DNA from 2 places in the Citrobacter sp. RHB25-C09 genome. Region 1 is predicted to be linked to the other one. Evidence: predicted binding sites of a transcription regulator. Region 1 holds the regulator's gene; the other holds the start of a gene.
The links. The regulator LexA, encoded in region 1, represses DNA repair genes until DNA is damaged. The targets are predictions, from matches to a motif close to TNCTGTATGTACATACAGNA.

Region 1 (8,463 bases):
AAAGCATTACAAAAAACATGCCAAAATTAACCTGCTGATTTATCAACAAAACGCCCCGCGATTACTCGCAGGGCGTGGTGAAATTGACTAACTTTTAGTGAAATTTTAACGTTTGTCGGCAACCAGCTTCAGCGCATGTTCCAGGACGTGGATATCTGCCCCGGCTTTATGGGCGTTTTCGCTCAGATAACGACGCCACTGGCGCGCCCCCGGTATTCCCTGGAACAGGCCCAGCATATGGCGGGTAATATGACCAAGGTAGGTCCCCTGGCTCAGTTCGCGCTCAATGTACGGGTACATGGCCCGCACGACGGCAACCGGATCGGCATCCGCAGTGGTTGCGCCAAAAATTTCACGATCCACTGAGGCCAGAATGCCTGGGTTTTGATAGGCTTCGCGTCCAACCATCACGCCATCCATATGTTCAAGGTGCGCTTTCGCCTCTTCCAGGGACTTAATGCCGCCGTTAATGGACATAGTTAAATGGGGGAAATCTCGCTTAAGCTGATAGACACGCGGATAGTCAAGCGGTGGGATCTCGCGGTTTTCTTTCGGGCTTAAGCCAGAAAGCCATGCCTTACGGGCATGAATGATAAACATCTCGCATTCGCCGTGACCGGAAACCGTATTGATGAAATCACACAAAAATTCGTAACTGTCCTGGTCGTCAATGCCAATGCGCGTCTTCACCGTCACGGGAATCGACACCACATCACGCATCGCCTTCACGCAGTCAGCGACCAGTTGTGCATTCCCCATAAGACAGGCGCCAAACATACCGTTCTGCACGCGATCGGACGGGCATCCCACGTTGAGGTTGATCTCGTCATAACCGCGTTCTTCCGCCAGTTTTGCACAGTGCGCCAATGCAGAGGGGTCGCTCCCGCCTAATTGCAGGGCAAGCGGATGTTCTTCATCGCTGTACGCCAGGTAATCGCCTTTGCCATGAATGATTGCGCCTGTTGTCACCATCTCGGTGTAGAGCAGCGTCTGGCGAGACAGCAGGCGCAAAAAGTAGCGGCAGTGCCTGTCGGTCCAGTCGAGCATCGGCGCGATGGAGAAACGGTGTGCAGGGAAGGCTGTTTGTAATTCAGGTGACATGGCGATTTTTTGAGCATCAGGTGAATTGGGGGCGCTACTATAGCATAAAGGTAAACCGGAGACGTAACCGTCTCCGGTGCCTCATCAGAAGGTCATACTGAGCTGCGCACCTGCGCCCCACGTTTCGTCTTCGCCGTACAGACCCATCAGGTCCACATGGACGCGGTTGAAGGGCGCAAACCCAACACCACCGGTAAAGACGTTGCTGTCGTTCGCCTTGACGTCAGCACGGTAACCTGCGCGGACCGCCAGCCAGTTCAGCGGGCGAACTTCGGCACCGACACCGACGTACTGGGAGTTATCTTCGCTCTTAAAGCCTTTGGTTTCCGTTAAATCGCCATCTGCCGTGAGCGTTACCAGGTCGTTATGCCAGGCGACGCCTGCGGTGACCAGCGGGCGGATCTGATAAGTATCTTTATAATCGCGCGTTTCACCGGTTAAACCGTGGGTGATGTAAATCGATTTGGTATCGATATCACGCGAGATAAGGTTTTGCCCACTCACGCCCACCGTCCAGTTTTCGCCAAAATCCGCCGCAATCCCGGCGTCTACGTTAAAACCGGTGTCATCGTTACGATAGCGGCTACTGTTCCAGTCACTGCTGTCGTAGTTATAGATGGAAGTCGTGTAATTATAGAGCCAGGTTTTTTGCAGCTTCGGCGTCACGCCAATCGACAGCGGCACATCGCCAACCTCAAACTGCCGCGCCACTGCAACACCATAGTCCGAAACGATCGCCGCGCGCCCGGAGGCCGTAGAATTCAGGTGTTTAGTGATTTCATCCGACCCCTGCAACGCCGCCCGGCCCGCTTCAACCAGCGCATAGGCATCGCTTCCTTCAATTCTGCGCAGATAATCGATATCCCCTTGATCAATGGACGAGCTTACGCGACCGTGCGCATAGCCTTTCGCAACAAACGCCACGGATAACACATCGTTGGGAATGCTGACCGCAAGTCCGGCCCCCGCGTTGGCATGTGCCGTTTTACCCTTCAGGTATTCCAGTTCGTCGGCCAGATCGCGCGCCGCCCCCTGGAACTGGTTCAAAACACCGCCGGGGTTAAGCAGAATGTCACCAGGGGTCAGATTATCAACAACATCATCGTAGTAATCGATTTTGTCACTGATATCGTCAATTTCATCCTGGAGATTATCCTTGTCGGTAATTTGCGCACCAACCGCGGGAAGGATGACGGTAATGCTGTCCTCGGGCTTCGCTTTTGCCAGCAAAGCCGGGTTGATGAGGACACCACTACCATAATGTGCTGAAGCTACGCCCGTTCCGCCCATCGCGTCGTTGCGCGCTTCCGCCCAGGTATTCGCCGCGTTCGCCTGTTGCGACACTAAGAACGAAACCGCGACTGCCACCACCGAAAAGTTAAAATTTTTATTCACAGTAGACCCGTTTTTATTTGCAGGTGAAGAAACACCTCTGCCAGTATCAACGCAGCAGAGAAGAACTTTTGCTGTGAAAAAAACACTAAAAACCGCGCTATTCGCCCCATGCTGAAGACAACTGAAGCGTTCTCTTTTTGTGATGTACCTCAATATGTATAGAAGACTTTGTAAGGTCCGCAAAGATTAGCAGGCGATATATCGTCTGAAATGGCGACTCTGGCTGGATCTCGGCGTTTCCTGCATAACATGATAAAGTGAGGGTTTATCACCCTACGCAAACCAAGGTGCCCCATGGAAAAGCCCACAACGCAAGAACTGTTAGCGCAAGCTGAAAAATTGTGCGCGCAACGCAATGTGCGACTGACTCCACAGCGCCTTGAAGTTTTACGCCTGATGAGCCTGCAGGAAGGCGCGATTAGCGCTTACGATCTGCTCGATCTTCTGCGTGAATCAGAGCCCCAGGCTAAGCCGCCAACGGTCTATCGCGCACTGGATTTTCTGCTTGAACAAGGTTTTGTGCATAAGGTGGAATCCACCAACAGCTATGTCATGTGCTATCTGTTCGATCAGCCAACCCATACCTCTGCGATGTTTATCTGTGACCGTTGCGGTGGGGTAAAGGAAGAGTGTGCGGAAGGGGTGGAAGATATCATGCATACGCTGGCCGCGAAGATGGGGTTCGCCCTTCGTCACAATGTGATTGAAGCGCATGGCCTCTGTTCTGCGTGTGTTGAAGTCGAAGCTTGCCGTCACCCTGGCGAGTGTCAGCACGATCATTCCATTCTGGTGAAAAAGAAATCTCGTTAAATAAGTGGGCGGCACCCTTGCGCCGCCCTGTGCAAACAATTGCGAATTCATTTCTGGATCCGCAGGCAAACGTAGTGGTTACCAGCGGTAGTCGTTACGGGTTTCCCAGTCACCGACCTCTTTTTCCGCCTGATCCTTCTGATAACCGTAGCGTTCCTGGATTTTACCTACCAGTTGGTCACGTTTACCTTCAATGACCGTCATATCATCATCGGTCAGTTTGCCCCATTGCTCTTTCACTTTACCTTTGAATTGTTTCCAGTTACCACCGGCTTCATCTTTATTCATCATAAAGTCCTCTTCGTTAGGCTGTGAATAGCGAGAGTAAACCGCCCAGCTTCGCTATTTTTTCTGCTGAACGTAATGATAAGTGTAGTCAGGAATCTCGGCTTAAAATCATTATTCGGAATTTTTAACCGTTACGTTGCCGAAAACCAGGTTCCGTTACGCCAGTGTCGACGCCAGATATAGGCTAAAGAGAGCCCGCGTAGCGCCAGAAAAACGGCTAACGCCAGCCACAAACCGTGGTTCCCGAGCAGAGGAAGTGCCAGTAAAGTTAACGCAAAACCACTGGCCGCGACCGCCATGCTGTTACGCATTTCTGCTGCGCGTGTCGCACCAATAAACATGCCGTCGAGCAGATAGCACCAGACGCCCACTAACGGCAGGATCACCTGCCAGATCAGGTAGCGATCGGCCAATATTTGAATCTCAGTCAGCGACGTCAGAAGAGCAATAATCTGTTCACCTGCGAGCAGATAGACCAGCGAAAACAGCAGTGCGACGACACCTGCCTGGCGACAGGCGGCGCGCCAGACATCCAGCAACTGGCTGCCGTCCCGTGCGCCATAGGCTTGCCCGGAATGCGCCTCTACGGCGTAGGCGAAGCCGTCCAGCGCGTAGGCGGTGAAGGTCAGCAGCGTCATCAGCACCGCGTTGACAGCGATAATATCGCTCCCCAGTCTGGCACCCAGTACGGTGATCGCGCCAAAGCAGAGTTGCAGCAGCAGCGAACGCAACATAATGTCGCGATTGAGCGCTAACAGACGCCGAAAATGGCCGCGCCAGGCCTGCTTTAACATAGCCGCGGTTATGCCGCGCAAATGAAGTACCTTTCGCACCATCAGCAGCCCAATCACTAACGTGGAGTATTCCGCAATGACCGTCGCCAGCGCAGCGCCCTGCACGTTCATGTGCAGACCCATCACCAGCCATAAATCGAGAACAATGTTCAGGATATTGCCGACAATCAACAGGATAACCGGCGCGCGAGCATACTGAACGCCCAGCAGCCAGCCGAGCAGAACCAGATTCGCCAGCGACGCCGGCGCACTTAACCAGCGAATCGCCAGGAAGCGTCTTGCCTGTTCCAGCACCGCTTCGCTGCCGCCAACAATATGCAGCGCCAGATCGATTATCGGGGTGCGTAAAAGCGCAATTAATGCCCCCACCCCCAGCGCAAGGATGAGCGGTTGTACCAGCGCACGCGCCAGTGCCTGTGGGTTCTTCGCACCAAACGCCTGTGCCGTTAGCCCAGTTGTGCTCATGCGTAAAAAGAGCAACAGCATAAACAGAAAGCTAGTGGCTGTTGCACCCACAGCCACACCACCCAGATAAACCGGGCTATCCAGGTGACCAATCACCGCAGTATCCACCAGTCCCAGCAGAGGAACCGTGATATTGGAGAAGATCATGGGTAAGGCGAGACGCCAGAGGGCTTTATCAGCAGGAGCAAAGAACGGCATGAGGAGAAGCCTGAGCAGGAGTGTTTAGGTTTTGAACGCATTTCGTAAGCCCGGTAAGCACAGCGCCACCGGGCTCGGTGTCGGATGTTGGCACAAACGCCTTATCCGAGTGTGAGGTATTACAGCCACTCACCGTTGCGGATCACGCCAACGGCTAAACCTTCGATGGTAAAGCTCTGCTCACGAAGATCCACGACGATAGGCTTAAATTCGCTGTTTTCTGGCAACAGTTCGACTTTATTGCCCTGTTTTTTCAGACGTTTTACCGTCACTTCGTCGTCGATACGGGCGACAACGACCTGACCATTACGCACATCCTGGGTTTTATGCACGGCCAGCAGATCGCCGTCCATAATACCAATGTCTTTCATTGACATGCCGCTAACGCGCAGCAGAAAATCGGCATTGGGTTTAAACAGAGAAGGATCGACCTGATAATGGCCTTCGATGTGCTGCTGCGCCAGCAGGGGTTCCCCCGCCGCAACGCGACCGACAAGCGGTAACCCTTCCTCTTCTTCATGCAGCAAACGAATGCCGCGAGAAGCGCCGGATACAATCTCAATGACACCTTTACGCGCCAGCGCCTTCAGATGTTCTTCAGCCGCGTTTGGGGAACGGAACCCCAAACGCTGCGCGATTTCCGCACGCGTCGGTGGCATGCCTGTCTGGCTGATGTGATCCCGAATGAGATCAAACACCTCTTGTTGCCTGGCCGTTAACGCTTTCATTCCGCCCCCTGGGTGTATATACAGTTATGCTGTGAGTATATACAGCTAAAGGCGATTTTGGAACCACAAACTGCACATTAAACAGGAGATTTATAGCGTTATGGAATCGCGCTCGTAAAAATCCTTAACGAAAATTCGACCATAGCAGGATACCCCAGGTTATCAGCGCTATGATGATAGAGAGCAGCACCGCTGCCGACCCCATATCTTTCGCGCGACCAGAGAGTTCATGATAGTCGGAGCCGATACGGTCAACGACCGCTTCAATGGCGCTGTTAAGAATTTCAACAACCATCACCAGCATGACGGAGCCGATCAACAGAACGCGCGTTATGGCATCCACATCCAGCCAGCAGGCGACGATCACGGCAACCAGGACCGCGAGACTTTCCTGACGGAATGCGGCCTCGTTAATCCATGCGGCGCGAAAACCTTTCCAGGAATAGCCAGCAGCTTTGATAATTCGGGTGAATCCAGTGGTATTATTGGCCATCAAAAGAACCTTTTTGCATTATTGGCGTCAATGTCATTGTCCTGTTAACTCAAATGTTTTGAGTTAATGCAACGCGGCGCGAAGTATGACGGGATACAACAGAAATTCACATGACTTTCTGATATCCTTGCAGCGCATTTGCACTATTAACCAGAGGCTTTACATCGTTTATGTCCGGCTGGCCACGAATTTACTATAAAATCCTGAATTTACCATTAAGCGTGCTGGTAAAAAGCAAGTCTATTCCGGCAGATCCTGCCCCGGAGTTAGGGCTCGATACCTCTCGTCCCATTATGTACGTTTTACCGTACAACTCCAAAGCGGACTTGTTGACACTGCGCGCTCAGTGTTTGGCGCACGACCTCCCCGACCCATTAGAACCGCTGGAGATCGACGGCACTCAGCTGCCGCGCTATGTGTTCATTCACGGCGGACCGCGTGTCTTTACCTATTACACGCCGAAAGAAGAGTCCATTAAGCTGTTCCATAACTATCTCGACCTGCACCGCAGCAATCCGAGTCTGGATGTGCAAATGGTGCCAGTATCGGTGATGTTTGGCCGCGCGCCCGGGCGTGAAAAAGGGGAAGTGAACCCGCCTTTACGCATGCTCAACGGCATTCAAAAATTCTTTGCCGTCTCCTGGCTGGGTCGCGACAGCTTTGTGCGCTTCTCACCTTCCGTCTCGCTGCGCCGTATGGCTGACGAGCACGGCACCGATAAAATTATTGCTCAAAAACTGGCTCGCGTGGCGCGAATGCACTTCGCCCGTCAGCGTCTGGCCGCCGTGGGGCCGCGTTTGCCTGCGCGTCAGGATCTGTTTAATAAACTGCTAGCTTCGAAGGCGATTGCCCGCGCGGTCGAAGACGAAGCGCGCAGTAAGAAAATCTCCCACGAAAAAGCGCAGCAGAACGCGATCGCGCTGATGGAAGAAATTGCCGCCAACTTCTCTTACGAGATGATTCGCCTGACCGACCGTATTCTGGGCTTTACCTGGAACCGGCTGTATCAGGGGATTAACGTCCACAACGCCGAGCGCGTTCGCCAGCTGGCGCATGACGGGCACGAGATTGTCTATGTGCCGTGTCACCGCAGCCATATGGACTATCTGCTGCTCTCCTACGTCCTGTATCACCAGGGTCTGGTTCCCCCGCACATTGCAGCCGGGATTAACCTGAACTTCTGGCCAGCCGGGCCGATCTTCCGCCGCCTGGGGGCGTTCTTTATTCGCCGTACCTTTAAGGGCAACAAGCTCTATTCCACCGTCTTCCGCGAGTATCTGGGCGAACTGTTCAGCCGTGGTTATTCGGTGGAATACTTCGTTGAGGGCGGACGCTCACGTACTGGCCGTCTGCTGGATCCGAAAACCGGTACCCTGTCGATGACCATCCAGGCCATGCTGCGCGGCGGCACCCGTCCGATCACGCTTGTGCCGATTTACATCGGCTATGAGCACGTCATGGAAGTGGGGACCTATGCGAAAGAGCTGCGTGGCGCGACCAAAGAGAAAGAAAGTCTGCCACAGATGCTGCGCGGCCTGAGCAAGCTGCGTAATCTGGGTCAGGGCTATGTTAACTTCGGCGAACCGATGCCGCTGATGACATACCTGAATCATCACGTTCCAGAATGGCGCGAGTCGATCGATCCAATCGAAGCCGTGCGTCCTGCCTGGCTGACGCCAACGGTGAACGGCATCGCTGAAGAGCTCATGGTGCGGATTAACAACGCTGGTGCGGCTAACGCCATGAACCTGTGCTGTACCGCACTGCTGGCGTCCCGTCAGCGCTCGCTGACCCGTGAACAGCTAACAGAACAACTCAACTGTTATCTGGATTTGATGCGCAATGTACCGTACTCCCCTGACTCGACGGTGCCATCCGTCAGCGCCAGCGATCTCATCGATCACGCGTTGCAGATGAACAAGTTCGAAGTCGAGAAAGACACCATTGGCGATATTATCATCCTGCCGCGCGAGCAGGCGGTTCTCATGACCTACTATCGCAATAACATTGCCCACATGCTGGTTCTGCCTTCGCTGATGGCGGCAATTATTACCCAGCATCGCCATATTTCACGCGCGGCGCTACAGCAGCATGTTGAAGTACTGTATCCGATGCTGAAAGCGGAGCTGTTCCTGCGTTGGGAACGCGAAGCGTTGACGGGCGTTATTGATGCACTGGTCGAAGAGATGCA
Region 2 (8,463 bases), 1.3 Mb from region 1:
TGCGGGAATTGTTGGGGCTGGCGGCGCAGGTTTTCCCACCCATGTAAAACTGCAGGGGCAGGTGGAAATTTTCCTCGTTAACGCCGCAGAGTGTGAACCCATGCTGAAAGTCGATCAGCAACTGATGGCACGACAGGCCGCGCGCCTGGTTCGCGGTCTGCAGTATGCGATGAAGGCAACCGGAGCCCGTGAGGGGATTATCGCCCTCAAGGAAAAATATCATCCAGCCATCGCAGCCTTGACGCCGCTATTACCGCCAGCGGTCAGACTGCATATCCTGCCTGATGTCTATCCGGCCGGGGATGAGGTGCTCACGATCTGGATGGCGACAGGTCGCCGCGTTCCTCCCGCCGCGCTCCCTGTCAGCGTCGGCGTGGTAGTTAATAACGTGCAGACTGTGCTGAATATCGCTCGCGCTGTTGAACAGCAATATCCGGTCACGCGCCGAACGCTTACCGTAAACGGTGCAGTTGCTCATCCGCAGACCTTAACGGTTCCGATCGGCACATCGTTACGTGAAGTGTTAGAACTGGCTGGTGGCGCAACCGTGGACGAACCCGGATTTATCAACGGCGGCCCAATGATGGGCAGCCTGATCGCCTCTCTGGATACGCCGGTGACAAAAACGACCGGTGGTCTTTTGGTGCTGCCAACTTCCCACCCGCTAATTCAGCGTCGGATGCAGGATGAGCGCACGGTGCTTTCGGTAGCGCGAACCGTCTGCGAACAATGCCGTTTATGCACTGACCTTTGTCCCAGACACCTTATCGGACACGAACTCTCTCCCCACCTGCTGGTTCGTGCCGTCAATTTTCATCAGGCCGCCACGCCCCAACTGCTGCTCAGCGCGCTCACCTGCTCCGAGTGTAACGTCTGTGAAAGCGTGGCTTGTCCGGTCGGTATTTCGCCGATGCGCATTAACCGGATGCTTAAACGGGAGCTACGCGCTCAAAACCAGCGCTATGAAGGCGCGCTCAACCCGGCCGATGAGATGGCAAAATACCGACTGGTTCCGGTCAAACGGCTGATCGCCAAACTCGGGTTGACGCCGTGGTATCAAGAAGCGCCGCTGACTGAAAACGAACCGGTTGTTGAAAAAACGACGCTGCTGCTACGCCAGCATATTGGCGCCAGCGCGGTTCCCTGCGTTCAAAAAGGCGATCGCGTTGTGCGCGGCCAGTGCGTTGCCGACATTCCACAAGGTGCGCTCGGTGCGCCTGTTCACGCCAGCATTGACGGCACTGTCTGTGACATTACAGAGAGCGCTATCACCGTTGTAAGAGGATAACCATGTCTCAGGCCATAGGTATTTTAGAACTCACCAGCATTGCTAAGGGAATGGAAACGGGCGATGCCATGCTGAAAAGCGCCAATGTGGATCTGCTGGTCAGTAAAACCCTCTGCCCAGGGAAATTTCTGCTCATGCTGGGCGGCGACGTTGGCGCGGTACAGCAGGCCATAGCAACCGGAAGCTCGCTCGCCGGAGAGATGCTCGTCGACAGTCTGGTATTGCCAAATATTCATGCCAGCGTACTCCCCGCGATCGGTGGTCTGAACAGCGTAGAACAGCGTCAGGCCGTGGGGATTGTGGAAACCTGGAGCGTAGCAGCCTGTATCAGCGCTGCTGACCGGGCGATTAAGGCCTCTAACGTAACGCTGGTACGCGTTCATATGGCGTTCGGTATTGGCGGTAAATGTTACATGGTGGTCGCAGGCGACGTCTCTGACGTCAACAATGCGGTCACGGTCGCCAGTGAAAGTGCGGGTGAAAAAGGTCTGCTGGTATATCGCTCAGTGATCCCACGTCCGCACGAAGCGATGTGGCGACAGATGGTGGAGGGATGATGGAAAGACAACCGACAACGGATCGAATGATCCAGGAGTACGTGCCGGGTAAACAGGTCACTCTGGCGCATTTGATCGCAAACCCGGGTAAAGATTTGTTTAAAAAACTCGGGTTGCAGGACAGCGTTTCAGCGATTGGCATTCTGACCATCACCCCGAGTGAAGCCTCCATTATCGCCTGTGATATTGCCACGAAATCCGGAGCAGTTGAGATCGGCTTTCTCGACCGCTTTACCGGTGCGGTGGTCTTAACCGGCGATGTGTCAGCGGTGGAATACGCCCTGAAGCAGGTTACGCGGACGCTGGGTGAAATGATGCGCTTTACGGCCTGCCCCATCACCCGGACATAACGCCATGAAACGCATGATGCTAATCGGCCCCAGCCAGTGCGGTAAAACGTCATTGACGCAATGTCTGCGCGGCGAGTCCCTCCAGTATCAGAAAACCCAGGCCATTGTCTGGACGGCTGAAGCCATCGACACGCCCGGGGAGTATCTGGAAAACCGCTGTTTGTACAGCGCGCTGCTGGCAAGCGCCTGTGAGGCGAACATTATCGCGCTGGTGCTCAACAGCAATGCGGAGTGGTCGCCCTTCTCACCTGGCTTTACCGTGCCGATGAACAGACCAACCATTGGCATCATCACCAAATCGGATTTAGCGACTCCGCAGCAGATTGCGCGTGTCACCTGTTGGTTGGACATGTCCGGGGCACAGCGCGTATTTGTGACCAGCGCCGTGGACAATAGCGGACTCGCTGAACTTTTTGCCTTTTTAAATCAAAAGGAATCTTCATGCCTTACAAAATAATGGCGATCAATGCGGGAAGCTCATCGCTAAAATTTCAGTTGTTAGATATGCCGCAGGGTAGCCTGCTGTGTCAGGGCTTGATTGAACGTATCGGTTTGCCGGATGCCCGAATTACGCTTAAATCGTCAGAGCAAAAATGGCAGCAAACCACGCCGGTTGCCGATCATCGGGAGGCCGTGACTCTGCTTCTCGAAATGCTGATCGGTTACGGCATTATTGCCAGCCTGCAGGATATTGACGGCGTGGGTCATCGTGTGGCGCACGGTGGAGAATTGTTTAAAGATTCCGTGCGGGTTACAGAGGATTCCCTCGCAGAGATTGCCCGCCTGGCTGAACTTGCTCCGCTGCACAATCCGGTCAACCTGCTGGGCATTACCGTGTTTCGTCAACTGCTGCCCGAGGTACCTGCCGTCGCGGTGTTTGATACCGCGTTTCACCAAACGCTGGATGAACCGGCTTATATCTATCCGCTTCCGTGGCGCTATTACGAAGAGTTTGGCATCCGCCGCTATGGTTTTCACGGTACCAGCCACAAATATGTTAGCGCTGCGTTAGCTGAGAAACTCGGTGTTCCGTTAAGTGCGCTACGCGTTGTGTGCTGCCATCTCGGCAACGGCAGCAGCGTTTGCGCCATCAAAGGCGGTAAATCGGTAAATACCTCCATGGGATTCACTCCACAGTCAGGCGTGATGATGGGTACGCGCAGTGGTGATATAGACCCGTCGATTTTGCCCTGGATCGCCCAACGAGTAGACAAAACGCCGCAGCAGCTTAATCAGTTGCTAAATAATGAGTCCGGGCTGCTGGGCGTTTCCGGTATATCGCATGATTACCGGGATGTTGAGCAAGCTGCAGATGCCGGTAACGCGCGTGCTGCGCTCGCGCTGACGCTTTTTGCTGAACGCATTCGGGCGACGATCGGCAGCTATATTATGCAGATGGGTGGGCTGGATGCACTGGTATTTACTGGCGGCATTGGCGAGAATTCTGCCCGTGCGCGGGCTGCGATTTGCCATAATTTGCACTTCCTCGGTCTGAACCTTGATGAAGAGAAAAACCAGCGTAATGCCACCTTTATTCAGGGTGAAAATGCGATGGTCAAAGTGGCCGTGATCAACACCAACGAAGAGCTGATGATCGCCCAGGACGTGATGCGAATTGCCCTCGCAAACGAGGAATCACTGGCCGTTTCTGCCTGAATCGCTGTGGGCATATTGCGGTAAATCATGGTAATAGCGCAATTGCCGTGACAGTATGCGCCAGTGATTGCTGACCAGAAAGGTGGATACATGGCTGTTGCGCAATGCCCCGCATCGTGCGGCGAACTCATTCAGGGCTGGATTATGGGCAGCGAAAAGTTGGTTTCCTGCCCCGTTGACTGGTACAGCACGGTTGAAGTGAGTGCCGGCCCTCCGCGGGTGAATGAACGCCCTCTCTCTCGAGCCATGGTGAATCGACTTCTTGCCCACTGGGGTTATCCTGCTCATCTGAGCCAGGGCATTCGTATTGATATCCACTCCACTATTCCGGTCGCCAAAGGGATGGCAAGCAGTACAGCCGATATTGCCGCAACAGCCGTAGCAACCGCGCAGCATCTGGGGCACGATCTCAATGAATCGACCCTGGCCCAGCTTTGCGTGTCGCTGGAGCCCACTGACAGCACCGTATTTCGCCAACTCACTCTGTTTGATCACAACGATGCGTCAACGCAAGTGGCCTGCGGAACACAGCCAGAGCTTGACCTGCTGGTACTGGAAAGCCCGCAAACCTTACGCACAGCGGATTATCATCGCATTCCCAGACAGGCAGGATTAGATGCCGGGGCACCTGCGCTTAAGCGAGCCTGGGAAAAGGTTCAGGAGGCTTGTGCTGAACGTAACCCCTGGCGCCTGGGAGAAGCAGCCACGCTCAGTGCTATCGCCAGCCAGACACTGTTACCTAAGCCCGAGTTCGATTCTTTGTTATCCCTGGTGGAGGAATGCTGTCTGTACGGTGTGAATGTCGCGCACAGCGGTAGCGTTGTAGGGCTTATGCTGGACAGAAAGCAGCATGATGTTGATTACATTACCTGGAGGCTGGAGGAGAAAAAGTTGACGGCGCATTGGCCAGTACAGCATTTATTGCGGATGGTTGCGGGCGGTGTCGAGCGGCAGTAAGGGACAAAAATGCCCCTTACTGAGATGAAAAATTACTCTGCTTTCGCATCGCCGTTTTTCATTTCGCCCATCGCTTTCAGTTTTTTAGAGATATCGCGACGTTCTTTAGAAATTTCAGCATTTTTGATGATGTAGTCATCAACGCGATCTTCATAGTCGCTTTTCATGCTGGCAATGATGCCCTGAATAGCTTCTACGCTCATTCCCGGCTTGATGTAATCGCTCAGGTTGTCCAGCAGCAGAACGCGTTTCTGGTTATCACGGATCTTTTTCTCAACGTCCTGAATTTCACGTTGTAGCTTGTTTTTACGACGAAACAGACGGACAAATTCCAGCACGTCCTGGAAAGAAGGTTTGGTAGTTTCCATTTTTACTCCCCTGATAATGTGAGATTCGGATTCGTTTAAACTATAGGGCTTACATTACTTTTCACAGTCACAAATAACAATCACTTCATCCCTGTGACTATCATACCCTCATTCCTTGCTGAATCGAAGCAGCAGCCGCGCTAACACCCGTAATAGTTGATTATTTGCGAAGCGCCCGGCAGATGAGATGCGATAACAGCTCCAGTTGGCGGGCGGTTTCCAGACTGAGCCAGACGTAACCGTGAATCGGCGTTTCCGTGACGTTACTCGCGTCTTGCTCACGTATTAGCGCACGCAGTTCATTGACAGTGTCATTCAGCTTTTCTGTATTGGCGAGAACCGGCTGCGGGTTCCCCTCGAAAAGTGCGTGTGTAATGGTCAATAACGCCTCTTGGGTCATTTGCTGCGTTTCACGCAACGATTGCGCATTGAGCATGACAAAGTGACTGGCGCGCGTCGCCCAGAGGGCATTAATTTGCAGCTCAAGCATACAAACCAGGTTCCGGTTAACGGTCTGGATCGCTTCAAAAATGCCTTTCGGGATATGTGTTTCTTTGCTTGCAGGTGCAATAAGTGCGCGCATCTTTACTACATCGCTTAACAGCTGGTGCAGATATTTGTCCAGATGGGGTTTTTCCAGTAAATTCGGCGACAGCGCGGCCTGATAGACACGGTTATACGCGGTGACACATTGCGCCAGTTGAATACGCCAGTGGATAAACGCACGTTGCGGCCAGATTCCGGTAAATAGCATGGCGAGCAGTGAGCCGATAATCACATCCCCGGCCCGCCACAGTGCTGTGTTCATGTCCCCCGCGGGTGCCCCAACAACCACGGCCAGCGTAACGCCAAGCAACAGTGCCTGATACGGTTTTTTGCCCAACGCGAGCCAGCCACAGAGGTACATTGCAGCAGCACACCAGATTAACATCAACGGTAAAGAAAATAGCTCCAGCCAAAGCGCCACCAACCCAAGTACGGAACCGAGTATAGTGCCGCCTATTCGCTCCAGGGCGCGAGACATCACGTTTCCCCAAAACGAGATGGGGCCCATGATCACCACCAGCGTTATCAAGGGCCACGTCCCTTCCGGAATAGAAAGCAAGCGAACGAGCAAAAAGGTCAGAATAAACGCCAGCGCAATGCGAATGCCATGCACAATACGGTAATGGCGATACAGGCGGATTTCGAATGGGGTCAGTGATTTGTCGGCACGCACTCCGGCACTCCGTCACAAAATGACAAAAATGGATTGTACCCGCTTTTACACTGAAAAAATTCACCGTAGCGGACAGGACTTCTCACTAAGCGTAGCCTCTCAGTGCCAGTCCGCCTGGTTTATAGCTTACTTCGTTACTGGACGTACCGGTACACACATCTCAATATCCCAGTACCCGTCTTTTGCGCCATCATTCAGGTAGACTTCGTAGCAGGGCTTACAGGCCATCTCCCAGTCTTTGTCCTTCATCAGGACATTGAAAAACTGATACCACGGGGTCGAAAAATCATAATTTTCAACGCGTGCCACTGCCGTTGCACACTGCCCGCCTTCAATTTCAGTCAGGATGACGCCTTCGCTGTTTTCCGGGATCTTAAAATCAGCCGGAACTGTCACAACCGTACCACAGCGCAGTTTTTCTGCAGGAACTTCTTCTGGATTATCGTAATAAACCGCGATCCATTCATGCGTGACAACTTGCTTATTGTCTACCCACAGCATGAGTTGCTCAAAACCCTGCTTAACTTTCTGCTCCCAGGGACCCACCAGATGGAAACCGGCAACGGTGCGCTTGTCGGTAAGTTTGATCTCGTAATTCATATAGCCTCCGTTATTACACTGTATTTATATACAGTGTAATAACGCTACATAACAGTCACAAGAAAATTGTGACTATTATGTGAGCAGAACCAAAATCCTGCCATCCTCCTGCCAGTTATCGCTACACTTTATGGTGGAAAAAGTCGCTGAGACGCGAGAATACACCACCTTTCCCCACCGCTTCGAGGGTAACCAATGGCCAGTGAGCAACGAGCTTATCGCGGTCGTAGAGTTCTATTTCCCCAACCCGCTGATTTGCTGCAATTGGCGCGTCCAACCCCTGCTTATCCAATACATATTTCGCTTTGATATTAGCAACTTCTGCTTTAGGCAGTGCCATCCAGAAATCCTGGCCGGTGCCGAGTGCAATTTTCTCTTTGTCACCGAACCAGATACGCTCCGTACCCACCTGTTTCCCACGACGCAGAATCTGCACCGTATCGAAATTTTGTTGTCCCCAATGCAGTAGCTTCCGTGCCTGCTCTTCGCGTCCCTTTGGGCTGTTTGCCCCCATCACCACAGCGATAAGACGACGCTGACCGTCCACTGCTGAGGCAATCAGGTTAAAGCCCGCGCCAGATGTATGCCCGGTTTTCAGGCCATCCACATTCAAGGTTTTATCCCACAGCAAGCCATTACGGTTATGCTGGGTGATCCCGTTCCAGGTGAGACTTTTCTCGCTGTACATGTGATAGAACTCAGGCTCACCATGAATAATGGCGCGTGAAAGCACTGCCAGGTCATAAGCAGAACTGTGCTGTCCTGGGGCATCCAGACCGTGAACCGTCTCAAAATGCGTGTCCTGTAAATTGAGCGTCTTAACATAGTGGTTCATCATGCCGACAAACTGAGGTTGACCACCGGCAATATAGTCCGCCAGCGCCACGCAGGCATCGTTGCCCGAATCGACGATCAGCCCCCGGCTTAAATCGCGCACCGAAACGCGGTCACCTTGCTTAAGAAACATCAGTGAGGATCCGACAAAGACAGGGTTGTCTTTTGCCCAGGCATCGCGCCCCACCGTCACGATGTCATCCGGCGAGATACGATGACTGTCAATCGCCCGATCAACGACATAGCCAGTCATAAGCTTCGTCAGACTTGCCGGGTTACGCTGCTGATGTTCATTTCCGGCGGTCAGGATCTGCCCCGTCGTGTAGTCCATAAGCACCCACGAGCCGGCTTCGATGTCGGGAGAAGAAGGCGCGAAGCTTACGGTTGTGGCAGAGAATGCAGGGGAAATATATACAGCGAGTAAAGAAGCAGCAATAAACAGACGGCGTTTCAACAGCATATCCTCGGACGTTTCAAAAGAGCCGTCCTTTTTACGGAAATTCTGATAAACAAGCAGGGATTAATTGCAAGGAAATGTGACGTGATTGAGTTACTTAGGGCTCCACCCAGGCTTCCTAAATCATAATCTGCGGGTTTATTCACTTCTCTAAGCCCACTGTGCTGATAACCATGT

Region 2: the regulator LexA is predicted to act here: its motif matches at 7,012-7,031, upstream of sbmC (DNA gyrase inhibitor SbmC).

Annotation. Positions count from the first base shown of each region.
Region 1 is NZ_CP057483.1:4,000,382-4,008,844, forward strand. It holds gene dusA (tRNA dihydrouridine(20/20a) synthase DusA) at 106-1,101, opposite strand; gene HVY19_RS18935 (conjugal transfer protein TraF) at 1,186-2,496, opposite strand; gene zur (zinc uptake transcriptional repressor Zur) at 2,791-3,306, shown strand; gene HVY19_RS18945 (CsbD family protein) at 3,385-3,594, opposite strand; gene dinF (MATE family efflux transporter DinF) at 3,726-5,051, opposite strand; gene lexA (transcriptional repressor LexA) at 5,171-5,779, opposite strand; gene HVY19_RS18960 (diacylglycerol kinase) at 5,904-6,272, opposite strand; gene plsB (glycerol-3-phosphate 1-O-acyltransferase PlsB) at 6,443-8,463, shown strand, end outside.
Region 2 is NZ_CP057483.1:2,665,442-2,673,904, forward strand. It holds gene HVY19_RS12520 (4Fe-4S dicluster domain-containing protein) at 1-1,288, shown strand, start outside; gene pduT (propanediol utilization microcompartment protein PduT) at 1,291-1,845, shown strand; gene pduU (propanediol utilization microcompartment protein PduU) at 1,845-2,195, shown strand; gene pduV (propanediol utilization protein PduV) at 2,200-2,652, shown strand; gene HVY19_RS12540 (acetate/propionate family kinase) at 2,637-3,851, shown strand; gene HVY19_RS12545 (L-threonine kinase) at 3,942-4,808, shown strand; gene HVY19_RS12550 (DUF496 family protein) at 4,841-5,176, opposite strand; gene HVY19_RS12555 (FUSC family protein) at 5,337-6,395, opposite strand; gene sbmC (DNA gyrase inhibitor SbmC) at 6,522-6,995, opposite strand; gene dacD (serine-type D-Ala-D-Ala carboxypeptidase DacD) at 7,117-8,289, opposite strand.